One region of the Streptomyces sp. NPDC059828 genome, then DNA from elsewhere that is predicted to be linked to it. Evidence: predicted binding sites of a transcription regulator. Region 1 holds the regulator's gene; each other region holds the start of a gene.
The links. The regulator HrcA, encoded in region 1, represses chaperone genes, less so after heat shock. The targets are predictions, from matches to a motif close to TTNGCACTCNGNNNNNCNGAGTGCNAA.
Positions count from the first base shown of each region.

Region 2: a site for HrcA is predicted at 2,405-2,431, ahead of groES (co-chaperone GroES). Genes of this name have one in related genera too.
Region 3: a site for HrcA is predicted at 2,914-2,940, ahead of groL (chaperonin GroEL). Genes of this name have one in related genera too.

Region 1 is NZ_JBHWIW010000029.1:61,543-67,100, forward strand. Features, by position in the region: gene ACFV6V_RS18925 (nitronate monooxygenase) at 1-127, opposite strand, end outside; gene dnaJ (molecular chaperone DnaJ) at 241-1,374, opposite strand; gene hrcA (heat-inducible transcriptional repressor HrcA) at 1,375-2,391, opposite strand; gene ACFV6V_RS18940 (MBL fold metallo-hydrolase) at 2,655-3,392, shown strand; gene ACFV6V_RS18945 (DUF3097 domain-containing protein) at 3,403-4,209, shown strand; gene hemW (radical SAM family heme chaperone HemW) at 4,328-5,558, opposite strand, start outside.
Region 2 is NZ_JBHWIW010000026.1:65,813-71,370, forward strand. Features, by position in the region: gene ACFV6V_RS17695 (ester cyclase) at 1-126, shown strand, start outside; gene groL (chaperonin GroEL) at 226-1,848, opposite strand; gene groES (co-chaperone GroES) at 1,950-2,258, opposite strand; gene ACFV6V_RS17710 (polysaccharide deacetylase family protein) at 2,551-3,459, opposite strand; gene ACFV6V_RS17715 (SAM-dependent methyltransferase) at 3,578-4,780, shown strand; gene ACFV6V_RS17720 (hypothetical protein) at 4,786-5,451, opposite strand; gene ACFV6V_RS17725 (RNA polymerase sigma factor) at 5,498-5,558, opposite strand, start outside.
Region 3 is NZ_JBHWIW010000017.1:48,431-53,988, reverse strand. Features, by position in the region: partial or broken gene ACFV6V_RS13195 (SpoIIE family protein phosphatase) at 1-961, shown strand, start outside; gene groL (chaperonin GroEL) at 1,132-2,754, opposite strand; gene ACFV6V_RS13185 (cold-shock protein) at 3,151-3,354, opposite strand; gene ACFV6V_RS13180 (MoaD/ThiS family protein) at 3,872-4,147, opposite strand; gene thrC (threonine synthase) at 4,144-5,457, opposite strand; SAM riboswitch class I at 5,451-5,558, opposite strand, start outside.

The DNA of each region.
Region 1 (5,558 bases):
GGCCACCGGCCTCGCACACGGCTGCCGCGAGATCCGGACCGGACGCGCCGCCGGCCATGGGAGCCTGCACGATGGGGTAGCGGCAGAGACCCGAGAGCACAGTCGGCACGGGCGGCACGGAGGACATGCCCCGCATGGTGCCACGTCCCGGTGCCATGGCCGAATCCCGCGCCCATGAGGGATGGGGTCCCCCACGCGGAGGACCCCATCCCAGTAACTCTCAGCCCCTCTTCGGCAGCGTCAGCGGCCGTTGAACGCGTCCTTCAGCCGGGAGAACAGCCCCTGCTGGCCGGGCTGGAACTGCCCCGTGGGCCGCTCCTCGCCACGCAGCTTCGCCAGCTCCCGCAGCAGCCTCTCCTGCTCCGGGTCCAGCTTCGACGGGGTCTGCACCTCGACGTGGACGATGAGGTCACCACGGCCACCGCCGCGCAGATGCGTCACACCGCGGCCGTGCAGCGGGATGGACTGCCCCGACTGGGTGCCGGGCCGGATGTCGACCTCCTCCATCCCGTCCAGGGTCTCCAGCGGCACCTTGGTGCCGAGGGCGCCCGCAGTCATCGGGATGGTCACCGTGCAGTGCAGGTCGTCACCGCGCCGCTGGAACATCGAGTGGGGCAGCTCGTGGATCTCCACGTACAGGTCACCGGCCGGACCGCCACCGGGGCCGACCTCGCCCTCGCCCGCGAGCTGGATACGGGTGCCGTTGTCGACACCGGCCGGGATCTTCACCGTCAGCGTGCGCCGGGAGCGCACCCGTCCGTCGCCGGCGCACTCCGGGCAAGGAGTCGGGACGACGGTGCCGAAGCCCTGGCACTGCGGGCAGGGGCGCGAGGTCATGACCTGGCCCAGGAAGGACCGGGTGACCTGCGAGACCTCACCACGGCCGCGGCACATGTCACAGGTCTGCGCCGAGGTGCCGGGCGCCGCGCCCTCGCCGGTGCAGGTCGTGCACACCACGGCGGTGTCGACCTGGATGTCCTTCGTGGTGCCGAAGGCCGACTCGCTGAGCTCGATCTCCAGCCGGATCATCGCGTCCTGGCCGCGCCGGGTGCGCGACCGCGGACCGCGCTGGGACGCCGTACCGAAGAAGGCGTCCATGATGTCCGAGAAGTTGCCGAAGCCGCCCGCGCCGAAGCCTCCGGCGCCGCCGCCCGCGCTGGATAGGGGGTCTCCGCCGAGGTCGTAGACCTGCTTCTTCTGCGGGTCGGAAAGCACCTCGTAGGCGGCGTTGATCTCCTTGAAGCGCTCCTGCGTCTTCGGGTCCGGGTTCACATCCGGGTGGAGTTCCCGCGCCAGCCGCCGGAAGGCCTTCTTGATCTCATCCTGCGATGCGTCGCGGCGCACGCCGAGTACGGCGTAGTAGTCCGTGGCCACTTACGACTCCGCCAGGATCTGTCCGACGTAACGTGCCACTGCGCGTACCGCTCCCATCGTTCCGGGGTAGTCCATGCGGGTCGGTCCGACCACGCCGAGTTTGGCGACGGCTTCGTCGCCCGAACCGTAGCCGACAGCGACCACGGAGGTGGAGTTGAGGCCCTCGTGGGCGATCTCGTGCCCGATCCGGACCGTCATGCCGGAGTCCTTCGCCTCACCGAGCAGCTTCAGCAGCACGACCTGCTCCTCCAGCGCCTCGAGGACGGGCCGGATGGTGAGCGGGAAGTCGTGCCCGAAGCGTGTCAGATTGGCGGTACCGCCGATCATCAGCCGCTCCTCGGTCTCCTCGACGAGGGTCTCGAGCAGCGTCGAGAGCACCGTCGACACCGTGCCGCGGTCCTCCGGTTCGAAGGAATCCGGGAGGTCCTGCACAAGCTGCGGCACATCGGTGAAGCGCCGGCCGACGACCCGGCTGTTCAGCCTCGCCCGCAGATCCGCGAGCGAGGTGTCGGAGAACGGCGCCGGGCAGTCCACGTGCCGCTGCTCCACCCGACCCGTGTCCGTGATCAGCACCAGCATCAGGCGTGCGGGCGCGAGCGCCAGCAGCTCCACATGCCGCACCGTCGAGCGGGTCAGGGACGGGTACTGGACCACGGCGACCTGCCGGGTCAGCTGCGCCAGCAGCCGCACCGTGCGGGCCACGACGTCATCGAGGTCCACGGCGCCGTCGAGGAAGTTCTGGATCGCCCGCCTTTCGGGGGACGACAGCGGCTTGACGCCGGCGAGCTTGTCCACGAACAGGCGGTAGCCCTTGTCCGTGGGGATCCGGCCGGCGCTGGTGTGGGGCTGGGCGATATAGCCCTCGTCCTCCAGCACCGCCATGTCGTTGCGCACGGTGGCGGGCGACACGCCGAGCCGGTGACGCTCGGTGAGGGCCTTGGAACCGACCGGCTCCTCCGTGCCCACATAGTCCTGGACGATGGCGCGCAGAACCTCCAGCCTGCGTTCGCTGAGCATCGTGCGCACCTCCAGCTGTCGTTCATCGGCGGATCGGTCGGTCGGTGTGATCTGGCACTCACCAGGGCGGAGTGCCAAAGCCCCCCGGCCAGTGTACGGCCGTGAGGTACACCCCGAGCAAGGGCGACCGGACGGCGAACACGTCACGGACCCTGCCACAGAGCTCGCGACGGAACATGTCACGGGGCTCGTCGCCGGGACCTGCGGCAGCGCCCGCCACGGCCGCGCGGGGCTGTCGTCCCCTTACGGGATAGCGTCGCCTCATGGACGTCAGTTGGGAAGACTTCGGCTGGGAGCGCCTCGCCGACGGGGTCGGGCGGCGGCGGCTGCCCGTATGGGACGCGACAGCGGCCGTGGTGGTCGGGGATGACGCCGTACTCCTGTACGACACGGGCGCCACGCTGCGCGAGGGCGCCGAGCTGCGCACCCAGATCCAGTCCCTGCTCGGCGGCCGGCGTGTGACGCATATCGCTCTCAGTCATCCACACTTCGACCACGTGTTCGGCACGGCGGCTTTCTCGGCGGCACGGGTCTACGGGGCGGTGGGGACCGACCAGCTCATGGGGCTGGCACGGGAGCGGGACGCCCTCCGCGACGACGCCATCAGCCAAGGTGTGGCGCCCGCCGACGCCACCCAGGCCGCGGACGTGCTGGTGGCGCCCCGGCATGTGATCAGCGGTGAGTGGACCCTGGACCTCGGCGGTCGCCAGGTGCTGCTGGCGAACGTGGGGCCCGGCCACACCGGCCACGACCTCGTGGTGCTGGTGCCGGGGACGGCGGGCGGCCCCGAGGTGGTGCTCTGCGGCGACCTGGTCGAGGAGTCCGGGGAGCCCCAGGCCGGCCCGGACGCCATCCCCACGCGCTGGCCCGCCGCCCTCGACCGGCTGCTGGCACTGGGCGGGGACGACGCGCTGTACGTACCGGGGCACGGAGCGGTCGTGGACGCGGCATTCGTACGCGCCCAACGGGATGAGCTGGCCCGGCGGTTCGGGGTGTCGTAGCGTCTGCCCAATGCGCAGCTACAGCCCTGATCTGACGCCCCCTTGGAAGCGGTCCACCCCCGCGCCCGAGGTCCCCGCCGAGTGCGACCTGGTCGTGGAGGAGGCCGGAACGGGCTTCTGCGGCGCGGTGATCCGCTGTGAGGCGGGAACGGTGACGCTGGAGGACCGCTTCGGCAAGCACCGGGTGTTTCCGCTGGAGCCGCGCGGTTTCCTGCTCGAGGGCAGGGTGGTCACGCTGGTGCGGCCGTCTTCGGGCGCTCCGGTACGGCCCACCCGTACGGCATCCGGATCCCTCGCCGTGCCCGGGGCACGGGCCCGGGTGGCCCGGGCGGGACGGATCTATGTGGAGGGGCGGCACGACGCGGAGCTGGTCGAACGGGTCTGGGGCGACGATCTGCGCATCGAGGGCGTGGTGGTCGAGTACCTGGCGGGCATCGACGACCTCCCGGCGATCGTCGCGGACTTCGCACCCGGGGCGGACGCCCGGCTCGGGGTGCTCGTGGACCATCTGGTGCCGGGCTCCAAGGAGTCCCGTATCGCCGCGTCCGTCACCGACCCGCATGTGCTGGTGGCCGGACATCCGTACATCGACGTCTGGGAGGCGGTGAAGCCGTCCTCGGTCGGGATCGCGGGCTGGCCGTCCGTGCCGCACGGACAGGACTGGAAGACGGGGGTGTGCCGGGCGCTGGGCTGGCCGGAGAACACGGGGGCGGCCTGGCAGCACATCCTGTCGAAGGTGGGCAGCTACAAGGACCTGGAGCCCGCGCTGCTGGGGCGGGTGGAGGAGCTGATCGACTTCGTCACGGCGACGGGCTGAGCCACGAACCGGCGCTCAGACCGCGCGGTCTCCCCGTCCCGGCGATGTTCTCGGCCCCAGGGTGCGTCCCCCCGGGCCCCGGGCGGGACGCACAGGACTTCCCGCGCGCTGAGGCGTCCTAGTCGACCAGATCCCGGACCACCGCGTCCGCCAGCAGCCGCCCGCGCAGCGTCAGCACCGCTCTGCCCTGCTCGTACGAAGCGGGGTCGAGCAGCCCTTCCGCCAGGGCGCGGCGGGCGGCCGTGAACCCCGCGGGACGCAGCAGGTCCAGTGGGCAGCCCTCGCGCAGCCGCAGCTCCAGCAGGATCCGCTCGACCCTGCGGTCCTCGTCGGGCAGGATCTCCCGCCCGGCGCCGGGTGAGCGGCCCTCCGCGAGGGCCGTGGCGTAAGCGCCGGGGTGCTTCACGTTCCACCAGCGGACGCCGCCCACATGGCTGTGGGCCCCGGGCCCGGCACCCCACCAGTCGGCGCCCCGCCAGTACAGCTCGTTGTGCAGGCAGCGCCCGGCACCGGACGTGGCCCAGTTCGACACCTCGTACCAGTCGAATCCCGCTCCGGACAGCACCTCGTCGGCGATCAGATAGCGGTCGGCGTGTACGTCGTCGTCGGTCATCGGCACCTCGCCGCGGCGGATCCGCCGGGCGAGCTGTGTGCCCTCCTCGACGATCAGCGCGTAGGCACTGACGTGGTCGGGGGCGGCGCCGATCGCCGCGTCCAGCGAGGCCCGCCAGTCGTCGTCGGTCTCCCCGGGCGTGCCGTAGATCAGATCGAGGTTGACGTGCTCGAAGCCCGCCGCGCGTGCCTCGGCGACACAGGCCTCGGGGCGGCCGGGTGTGTGGGTGCGGTCGAGGACCTTCAGCACATGCTGCCGGGCGCTCTGCATCCCGAAGGACACCCGGTTGAAGCCACCGGCCCGCAGCTCCGCGAGATAGGCCGGATCCACGGACTCCGGGTTGGCCTCCGTCGTGATCTCGGCGTCATCGGCCAGGCCGAACACCTCGCGCACCGCCCCGAGCATCCGCACCAGGTCGGCCGCGGGGAGCAGGGTCGGCGTACCACCCCCGACGAAGACGGTCCGCACCTGGCGGGGGTCGTCGCCGAGCACCTTGCGGGCCAGCCTGATCTCCTCGATCAGAGTGTCGGCGTAGTTGTCACGGGAGGCCAGAACGCCTCCGCTGCCCCGCAGCTCGCTCGCCGTGTACGTGTTGAAGTCGCAGTAGCCGCATCGGGTGGCGCAGTACGGCACATGCAGATAGAACCCGAGGGGCCGGTCGCCCGCGCCCTCGAGGACGTGCGGGGGCAGCGACCCGTCCGCGGGCACGGGCTCACCATCGGGCAGTACGGAAGGC
Region 2 (5,558 bases), on a different contig from region 1:
ACCAGCAGGCAGTGCACCATGACCGGCACGACCACCCACCGGTTCCGGGAGGGCATGATCTGCGAGGCCTGGTGGCAGTACGACCGGCTGGGCCTGATGGGGCAGCTCGGCGTGCTGGAGATGTAGTCGTGCGCACGGGCACGCACCTACGGCATGAGCCCCCGCTCCCGTGCGGGAGCGAGGGCTCGTGCGCTACTGAGCAGCGGGGCCGCTCAGCGGCTCAGCTCAGTGGGAGTGGCCGTGGCCGTGGCCCGCGTCGGCCGGCTCCTCTTCCTTCTTCTCCACCACGAGGGTCTCGGTGGTGAGCAGCAGGGAGGCGATCGACGCGGCGTTCTCCAGCGCGGAGCGGGTGACCTTGACCGGGTCGATGACGCCGGCCTTCACCAGGTCGCCGTACTCACCGGTCGCGGCGTTGAAGCCCTGACCCTTCTCCAGCTCCGCCACCTTCGCGGTGATGACGTAGCCCTCGAGGCCGGCGTTCTCGGCGATCCAGCGCAGCGGCTCCACGGCGGCGCGGCGGACGACCGCGACACCGGTGGCCTCGTCGCCGTCCTTGCCGAGGTTGCCCTCGAGCACCTTGACGGCGTGGACCAGCGCGGAGCCACCACCGGAGACGATGCCCTCCTCGACCGCGGCGCGGGTCGCGGAGATGGCGTCCTCCAGACGGTGCTTCTTCTCCTTCAGCTCCACCTCGGTGGCGGCGCCGACCTTGATCACGCACACGCCGCCGGCCAGCTTCGCGAGGCGCTCCTGGAGCTTCTCGCGGTCCCAGTCGGAGTCCGTGCTCTCGATCTCGGCCTTGATCTGCGCGACGCGGCCGGCCACGTCCCCGCTCTTGCCGCCACCGTCGACGACCGTGGTGTCGTCCTTGGTGATGGTGACCCGGCGGGCGGTGCCCAGCACGTCCAGACCCGCCTGGTCGAGCTTGAGGCCGACCTCCTCGGCGATGACGGTGGCACCGGTGAGGGTGGCCATGTCCTGGAGCATCGCCTTGCGGCGGTCACCGAAGCCGGGAGCCTTGACCGCGACCGCGTTGAAGGTGCCGCGGATCTTGTTGACGACGAGCGTGGACAGGGCCTCGCCCTCGACGTCCTCGGCGATGATCAGCAGCGGCTTGGAGCCACCGGACTGGATGATCTTCTCCAGCAGCGGCAGCAGGTCCGTGATCGCGGAGATCTTGCCCTGGTGGATCAGGATGTACGGGTCGTCGAGGACGGCCTCCATACGCTCCGGGTCGGTCACCATGTACGGCGACAGGTAGCCCTTGTCGAAGGCCATGCCCTCGGTGAAGTCCAGCTCCAGACCGAAGGTGTTGGACTCCTCGACGGTGATGACACCGTCCTTGCCGACCTTGTCCATCGCCTCGGCGATGAGCTCGCCGACCTGCTGGTCCTGGGCGGACAGCGCGGCGACGGCGGCGATGTCGGACTTCTCCTCGATCGGACGCGCGGTGGCGATCAGCTCGTCGGAGACAGCCTTGACGGCGGCGTCGATGCCCTTCTTCAGGGCGGCCGGGGATGCGCCGGCGGCGACGTTGCGCAGACCCTCGCGGACCAGGGCCTGGGCGAGCACGGTGGCGGTGGTGGTGCCGTCACCCGCGATGTCGTTGGTCTTGGTCGCCACCTCCTTCACCAGCTGGGCACCGAGGTTCTCGTACGGGTCCTCGATCTCCACCTCACGGGCGATGGTGACACCGTCGTTGGTGATGGTGGGGGCGCCGAACTTCTTGTCGATCACGACGTTGCGGCCCTTGGGGCCGATCGTCACCTTGACCGTGTCGGCAAGCTTGTTGACGCCGCGCTCAAGGGCGCGACGGGCGTCCTCGTCGAACTTCAGGATCTTCGCCATGGAGCTTCTCAAGTCCTCTCAAAACGAACCGCGCCCCGGGCCACCCGGCTACTGAGGACACGGGGGCCAGGGGCGCGGCTCAATGCAAAACTGCCGGTGAATTACTTCTCGACGATCGCGAGCACGTCGCGGGCCGAGAGGACGAGGTACTCCTCGCCGTTGTACTTCACCTCGGTGCCGCCGTACTTGCTGTAGAGCACGACATCGCCGGTCTTGACGTCGAGCGGCAGACGCTCGCCGTTCTCGAAGCGGCCCGGGCCGACGGCCAGGACGACGCCCTCCTGGGGCTTCTCCTTGGCAGTGTCCGGGATGACCAGGCCAGAGGCCGTGGTCTGCTCGGCGTCGAGCGGCTGGACCACAATGCGGTCCTCGAGCGGCTTGATGGCAACCTTGGAGCTGGTGGTCGTCACGATCCGACCTCCCCCTTCGGAGATCTCACGGGGTTTACTGTCTGAGGTGGCGACCAGGTGGATCCGTCGTCGCGGGTGCCGGACCTGCCCGTCGCTGTGTTGGCACTCTCCTGCGGGGAGTGCCAGAGCCGAGACTATGACTGCGATTAGCACTCGGTCAAGCGGAGTGCCAATCAACCCCCGTGTGGCGGTCGCTCCCGTTCACTCCCCGGGTCTCTCCCGGCCAGGACAACGGCCGGGCTCCCGGCCGTGTTCCGCACTGCGCGTGCCGCTCCCTTCGTCCGGTCGGCGGCTATACGTAATCCTCCAGCCGCGCCACCGCGTACCCCCTCTCGGTGATGACGTTCATGACCTTCCGGATCAGATCGGGCATCCGGGCCTCCCACTCCGCCTCACCCCGGAAGTGCGTGAGGATGATGTCGCCGGGGTGCAGATCCCGGTCGGCCTCCCGCCACTCCATGCGGTCCGGGAAGGCCTCCGCCGCCCAGAGCGGCACGGCCTCGATTCCGCATGACCTGGCGGCCCGCAGCGTGTTGCGGTCATAGGCGCCGTAGGGCGGCCGGAAGAGCCGGGGCCGCTCGCCGAACTCCTCCTCGATCCGGGCCTGCTGGCCGCAGATCTCCCTGCGCTGGAAGCGGTAGGGGCGACCGCGCAGATAGGGGTGGGTGAGGGTGTGGTTGTTCAGCGTCACCCCGCGTTCCTGCATCCGGCCGAAGTACGAGTAGTCGCCGCGGACCAGGTAGTCGGTGAGGAAGGCGCTGTACGGGATCTCCAGGTCGTTCATCATCCGCAGCAGCGCGGGGTCCTTCTCGGCCCCGTCGTCGATCGTGAGGAAGACGACCCGGTCCGTGGTCGGCACGGTGGTGAACACGGGCGGCAGGCCGTCGGGGTTGCGGACCTCGAACCCCTCGCGTGTGGTGATCTCCGGCTTCTCCTCCGGGGGCCGGGGCGCGACCAGCGGTGGCTCGTCGAGCCCCCAGTGTCTGGCCGCCGCGGCCTGGGCGCCGGTCGCCGGCCTCCCCATGCGCCCCGCGGGCGCCCCGTAGGCCCCCGCCGGGCCGGCGGCCCCGTACCGGCCGTGGGACCCGGGACCCTGCGCGCCGACACCCGTGCAGCTCCCGCCGACGGCGCAGTTCCCGCCGATCGCGGCGACGATCAGCGCGGCCAGCACGAGTGAGCCACGGTGCCAGCTTTTCGTCATTTTTGCGTTTTGTCGTACTAGTCCCATACCGGCGCATCCTGTCAGCGCCCGGCGCCCACACGGCACCGACACCGCCACCCGACGCCGCACCGTCCCCCGGCTGGCCGACAATGACCAGGTGAACGACGTCTCCTTCCCCCATCTCGGGCCGCTGCTCAGCGCCGAAGGGCAGACCCTGCTGGCCACCCTGCGGGACCACGACCCCGCCCAGGAGCTCGCCGTCGCGACCCGGCTGCGCCGCGAGTACCCGGCCGAACTGGTCTCGGCGGCGCTCTCCCAGGCGCGGCTGCGGCAGCGGGCGGTGGCCAAGTTCGGCGCCGACGACGCGTACCGGATGTACTTCACGCCGAACGGGGTCGAGCAGTCCACCCGCCGCTCGGTGGCCTCCTACCGGGCCGCGCGGTTCCGGGACATCGGCCCCGCCCAGGTCACCGACCTGTGCTGCGGTATCGGCGGCGACGCGATCGCGCTCGCCCGCGAGGGCTTCGCCGTGGAAGCGGTCGACCGGGACCCGCTGACCGCCGAGGCCGCCCTGCTCAACGTGCGCACGGTGGTGGAGGGGACACCGCTGATCACGGTCACCTGCGCGGACGTCATGGACCACGACCTCGAGCGCTCGGAGTCGCTGTTCATCGACCCGGCCAGACGGGGCGGCGGGCGCGGCGGGCGGATCTTCGACCCCGAGGCGTACTCGCCGCCGCTCTCCTGGGCGATCGACGCGGTACGGCGGATCGGCACCGGAGCCATCAAGATCGCCCCCGGTATTCCGCACGAGCTCATCCCCGAGGACTTCGAGGCCGAGTGGATCTCGGACGGCGGCGATGTGAAGGAAGCCGTGCTCTGGCACGACGCGGGCCGCACGGAGGTCATCACCCCCGGGACCCGCCGCGCCACCCTCCTCCCCTCCGGTGTGACGCTCACCGGCCGTGGACTGCCGGACCCCGCGGTCCGCCCGACGGGCCGCTATCTGTACGAGCCCGACGGCGCCGTGATCCGCGCACATCTGGTCGCCGAGGCCGCCGACGAACTCGGCGGCGGGCTGATCGACCCGACGATCGCCTACATCACGGCCGACGAACTGCGCCCGACCCCTTACGCCACCGCCTACGAGATCACCGACGAGCTGTCCTTCAACCTCAAGAAGCTGAAGGCCCTGTTGCGCGAACGGGCCGTCGGCACCCTGACGGTGAAGAAGCGCGGTTCAGCCGTGGAGCCTGAGGAGGTGCGCCGCAAGGTCAAACCGAGCGGTCCGAACGCGGCGACGGTGTTCCTGACGAGGGTGGCGGGGGCGCCGACGATGCTGATCGGCGGGCCCGTGTAGCCGGATCAACCGCGTGCACTGCCCGCAGGGGTGTGCGCCGGCCGGGTGGGCGCCGTGAGGCGGAGCGCCCATCGGTAGTGGGTCACGGCCTTGATGATGCCGATGAGGCCCATCACCCAGCAGATGACGCCCACACCCATGAAGTAGGCGACCTCGCCGTAGGTCGTGGTGCCAGGGCGCGCGGACGCCGGGACGGCGAAGCAGAGCCAGAGGCCGAAGGCGCCGAGGAGCAGGCAGGCCAGCAGCCAGCACAGGCTGGGCCCGGGTGCCCGGAAACGGGCGTCGGTGCCGGGCTCGCGGTCCAGGGCGGCCCACTGGTCGAGCAGTTCGCGGATACGACGGCTGCGTCTGACGCCCGAGCCGACGATGAGCCCGGCCGGAACCAGGACGGCGGTGGCGATACCGAAGATGACCGCGATGAAGAGCATGCTGAGCGGGTCGGGGGCATCGAGGCCGGGGCCCAGCGAGGCGAGACCGCTGCCCGCGATGCCCCAGCCCAGTTGCAGCAGCGCCACCTGGAGCAGGAACAGCAGCAGACTGGGCATCCCGATCAGCCGTGCGGTGAGGTCCCCGAGCACTGCCGCCCGGTCGGCGAGGAGTGCCTCTCGGTCGGGCCAGGTGCGCAGGGCCTCGGGCGGCGGAGGCGGGGGCAGAGGGCGACGGCGGAGCATGTCCGCGAGGTTACCGGCGTCCCGCCGGGCATCCGCTGGCGGGGCGTCAGGCGCCGCTCGTGCCCCGGCTCCGTGGCCGGTCCACCTTCTGGTCTGCGGTCTCGCCC
Region 3 (5,558 bases), on a different contig from region 1:
CGGCATCCTCATCGGCGATGTCATGGGGCGCGGACTCGAAGCCGCGGCGATCATGGGGCAGTTGCGCTCCGCGGCGCACGCCCTCGCGAAGACCGGGATGCAGCCGCGCCAGCTCATGCAGTCCCTGGACGCCATCGTCGCCGAGCTGGACGGCCCCGACCAGCTCGTCACCTGCTGCTATCTGGTCCTGGCCCCGGACGCGGCCGAGGTGACCGTGTGCTCGGCGGGCCATCTGCCCGCCCTGGTCGCCGAACCTGGCCTGCCGGTGCGGGCGCTCGACGCGCCGGTGAGCGTGCCGCTGGGCGTGGGGGACCACCTCCACCAGCAGACCACCCTGGCAGTCGCGCCGGGCTCCAGCCTCGTTCTGTTCACGGACGGGTTGATAGAGACCCCGGAGGGCGATATCGAGGACCAGCTCGACGCACTGGTCGCCGCACTGGACAAAGCCTTCATGTCCACGTCCGACCTGGAGGGCGCGGTGGACGACGTGCTCTCCTCCGTCCTGCCCGCCACCGAACACCACCACGACGACGTGACCCTGCTCATCGCCCAGCTTCCCGCCGCTCCCCTGGCCACCGCCTCGACCGAGCTGCCGGCCACCGCCGCCTCGGTGTCCAAGGCACGCGCTTTCCTCACCACCGCGCTTCGCTCCTGGGGCTGCGACGACCTGGTCGACAACGCCCAGCTCCTGGTGTCCGAGGTGGTCACCAACGCCATCAGGCACGGTCAGGGCCCGGTACGGCTGTGCATGCGCCGCAACGTGACGGAGCTGACGGTGGAGGTGAGCGACAGCAGCCACCATCTGCCGCAGCCGCGGATCGCCGAGGCGGACGACGAGTCGGGGCGCGGACTGATCCTGGTCGAGACCCTGGCCGGGAGCTGGGGGGTACGGCCGAACGACGACGGCAAGACGACGTGGTTCACGCTGCTGCTTCGGGGCACCTCACCGCTCGCCGTGTGAGCGCGGTCAGCGCGGTCAGCGCGAGAGCGGGTGACGAAAAGGCGGGTCACACAAAAGACGAGGGCGGCACCCCCTGGGAGTGGGGGTGCCGCCCTCGTTTCAGGACGGTCGATCAACCTTCGCTCGAAGCTCGAGGGCGTGCGGCCCTGAGCCCGGAACGCTCAGGTCGATCAGAAGTCCATGTCACCGCCGGGCATGCCACCCGGAGCAGCCGCAGCGGACTTCTCCGGCTTGTCGGCGATGACGGCCTCGGTGGTGAGGAACAGCGCGGCGATGGAGGCCGCGTTCTGCAGCGCGGAGCGCGTCACCTTCGCCGGGTCGATGATGCCCTCGGCGACCAGGTCGACGTACTCACCGGTCGCGGCGTTCAGGCCGTGGCCCGGGGTCAGGTTGCGCACCTTCTCCACCACGACACCGCCCTCGAGGCCGGCGTTGACGGCGATCTGCTTCAGCGGGGCCTCGAGCGCCAGCTTGACGGCGGCGGCACCGGTGGCCTCATCGCCCTCGAGCTCCAGCTTCTCGAAGACCTGGGAGGCCTGGAGCAGGGCCACGCCACCACCGGCGACGATGCCCTCCTCGACGGCCGCCTTCGCGTTGCGAACGGCGTCCTCGATGCGGTGCTTGCGCTCCTTGAGCTCGACCTCGGTCGCGGCACCGGCCTTGATGACGGCCACGCCGCCGGCCAGCTTCGCGAGGCGCTCCTGGAGCTTCTCGCGGTCGTAGTCCGAGTCGGAGTTCTCGATCTCGGCGCGGATCTGGTTGACGCGGCCCTGGACCTGCTCGCTGTCACCGGCACCGTCGACGATGGTCGTCTCGTCCTTGGTGATGACGACCTTGCGGGCGCGGCCCAGCAGGTCGAGACCGGCGTTCTCCAGCTTGAGGCCGACCTCCTCGGAGATGACCGTGCCACCGGTGAGGATGGCGATGTCGCCGAGCATGGCCTTGCGGCGGTCGCCGAAGCCCGGGGCCTTGACGGCGACGGACCGGAAGGTGCCGCGGATCTTGTTGACGACCAGGGTCGACAGGGCCTCGCCCTCGACGTCCTCGGCGATGATCAGCAGCGGCTTGCCCGACTGCATGACCTTCTCCAGCAGCGGGAGCAGGTCCTTGACCGAGGAGATCTTGGAGTTGACGATCAGGATGTACGGGTCCTCCAGCGAGGCCTCCATACGCTCCATGTCGGTGGCGAAGTACGCCGAGATGTAGCCCTTGTCGAAGCGCATACCCTCGGTGAGCTCCAGCTCCAGACCGAAGGTCTGGGACTCCTCGACGGTGATGACGCCTTCCTTGCCGACCTTGTCCATCGCCTCGGCGATGAGCTCGCCGATCTGGGTGTCGGCGGCGGAGATGGAGGCGGTGGAGGCGATCTGCTCCTTGGTCTCGACCTCCTTGGCCTGGTCGAGCAGCGCACCGGAGACGGCCTCGACGGCCTTCTCGATACCGCGCTTCAGAGCCATCGGGTTGGCGCCGGCCGCCACGTTGCGCAGGCCCTCGCGGACCAGCGCCTGGGCGAGAACCGTCGCGGTGGTCGTACCGTCACCGGCGACGTCGTCCGTCTTCTTGGCGACTTCCTTGACCAGCTCGGCGCCGATCTTCTCGTACGGGTCCTCGAGCTCGATCTCCTTGGCGATGGACACACCATCGTTGGTGATCGTGGGGGCGCCCCACTTCTTCTCGAGGACGACGTTCCGGCCCTTGGGGCCAAGAGTGACCTTGACGGCGTCGGCGAGCTGGTTCATCCCGCGCTCGAGACCGCGCCGTGCCTCCTCGTCGAACGCGATGATCTTGGCCATGTGAAGTGGTCCTCCCGGACTTGGGGGTCTCCCCGTACCCGCGCAGGGCTACGGGGGAGGATGCTTCCGGACCGCGCTGGTGCCCGCGACGGACGGCCTGCACGCCTTGTGGTTCCTTGCCCCCACACGGCCTGCGAGCCTCACCGACCCGGTCCTTCGTTGTCACTCTCACTAGTAGAGTGCTAACGCCAATGATTAGCACTCGTACCCCTCGAGTGCAAGCGGCTTCGAAGAAGCCTCGAATAGGGGTGGCGGTCGGGCGACGGGCGGCGGCGAGCGGCTTCGAAGAACCCTCGGCGGAACCACCGAGGTGCAGGACGCGGGCAGCACGGAGGGCCCGCACCCCCTTGGTACGGGCCCTCCGTGACGTGATGCGCAGTTCTCCAGTCCGGCGCTTCAGCCGGCCAGCCGGACCATGTCCGCCTGCGGCCCCTTCTGACCCTGCGAGATCTCGAACTCGACTCGCTGGCCCTCCTCCAGGGTGCGGTACCCGTCCATCTGGATCGCGCTGTAGTGGACGAAAACATCCGCACCACCGTCGACCGCGATGAAGCCGTACCCCTTCTCCGCGTTGAACCACTTGACGGTGCCCTGAGCCATGCCTAACTCCCCTATTACTGGCCCTTGCACAGGACCGCACTTCGCGGACCCGGGTCAGAACTCGCCCACGAAGAGTTCCCCTGAGTTCCCATGCAGGAAGCAGCGAGGAACCCCTGTGAACGTGCGCCGGAACGCGTCGACCGCGGCTGAATGTATCTGTCCAACTGCCCTCTGCAACAGGTCAAACGGACGAGAAATCTGAGCATGGCTGATCGGGCAACCATGCCCAACTCCGAGCAATCCCGGGCAAGTCAGGCCGGGCAAAGCGCACAAAAAGCGCAAGTAGCTCGAACACTTTGGCTGTTTCTTGTCGTGCGCGGTCGCATTCTCATATGCCCACGGCACAACCCAGCGAGGGGAGATGACGCCAACTCTACCGCGCGGCGCTCAACGGAATCGCCCCCTCCGCAGAGCTTGCGGAGGGGGCGCACCGGGTGACGGAACGTGCTGTACGCAGGGTCAGGAACGTGCCGCGCACGGGCCGGCAAGGGCCGTTCAGGGGGTGTCTGAGCGCGGCTCACCCACCCGCGACGGCGGGGATGATCGACACGCCGGCGCCGTCCGGCGTCGCCGTCTCGAGGCCCTGCTCGAAGCGCACGTCGTCGTCGTTGACGTAGACGTTCACGAAGCGGCGCAGCTTGCCCTGGTCGTCCAGCACCCGGGCAGCGATTCCGGTGTGGTTCTTCTCCAGGTCGGCGATCACCTCGGCGAGGGTCGCGCCCTCCGCCGCGACCTCGGACCGGCCCCCCGTGTAGGTGCGCAGGATGGTGGGGATGCGGACGTTGACGCTCATACGAGGCCAGCCTCTCGGAAGGAGTCCAGGTTCGGGCGGATGACGGCGGACATACCCGTGGTCGGGACCACCGCGTCGAGGGTCTTGAGGCCATCACCCGTGTTGACGACCACCGTGGTGAGCGACGGGTCGATGACTCCGGCCTCGATCAGCTTCTTCGCCACGCCGAGGGTGGTACCTCCCGCGGTCTCGGTGAAGATGCCCTCCGTACGGGCCAGCAGCTTGACCGCCGCCACGATCTCCTCGTCCGTGACGTCCTCGACTGCTCCACCCGTGCGGCGGCAGATGTCCAGGACGTAGGGTCCGTCCGCCGGGTTGCCGATCGCGAGCGACTTCGCGATGGTGTCGGGCTTCTGCGGCCGTACCACGTCGTGGCCCGCCTTGAAGGCCACGGACACCGGGGAGCAGCCCTCGGCCTGAGCGCCGAAGATCTTGTACGGCTTGTCCTCGACGAGCCCCAGCTTGATCAGCTCCTGGAGCCCCTTGTCGATCTTGGTGAGCTGGGAGCCCGAGGCGATGGGGATGACGAGCTGGTCGGGCAGCCGCCAGCCGAGCTGCTCGCAGATCTCGTAGGCCAGGGTCTTGGAGCCCTCGGCGTAGTACGGGCGCAGATTGACGTTGACGAAGCCCCAGCCCTCGCCGACCGGGTCGCCGATGAGCTCGGAGCAGAAGCGGTTGACGTCGTCGTAGTTGCCCTCGATGCCGACGAGCTCGCCGCCGTAGACCGCGGCCATGACGACCTTGCCCTGCTCCAGGTCGTGCGGGATGAACACGCAGGACCGGAATCCGGCCCGTGCCGCCGCGGCGCCGACCGCGCCCGCGAGATTGCCGGTGGAGGAGCAGGACAGGGTGGTGAAACCGAAGGCGCGGGCGGCCTCGATGGCCTGCGCGACCACACGGTCCTTGAAGGAGTGGGTCGGGTTTCCGGAGTCGTCCTTCACATACAGCGCGCCGGTGACGCCCAGCTCACGGGCGAGGTTGTCGGCCTTGACCAGCTTGGTCCAGCCCGGGTTCAGATTGGGCTTGTCCGCCACGTCGGCGGGGACGGGCAGCAGCGGGGCGTAGCGCCAGATGTTGGCGGGGCCGTTCTCGATCCGCTTGCGCAGGCTCTCCGGGTCGCCGGTCGGCAGGTCGTACGCCACTTCGAGGGGTCCGAAGCAGAGCTGACAGGCGAAGACGGGGCCGAGCCGGACGGTCTCGCCGCACTCGCGGCAGGAGAGGCCGGAGGCGGACCCCAGGTCGACGGTAGCGGGGGTTTCGGGAGTGGCGTCGGTCTGTACAGCCATGGAGGCGAGGCCCTTTCTCCTCATCTTCCTCATGGCGCATCTCGCCATGAGACGGATTTGGCACCTTCCCTAGCCGGGAGCCTCGATTGCGCCGCGGTGACGACACCGAGCAACGAGACCGGCTG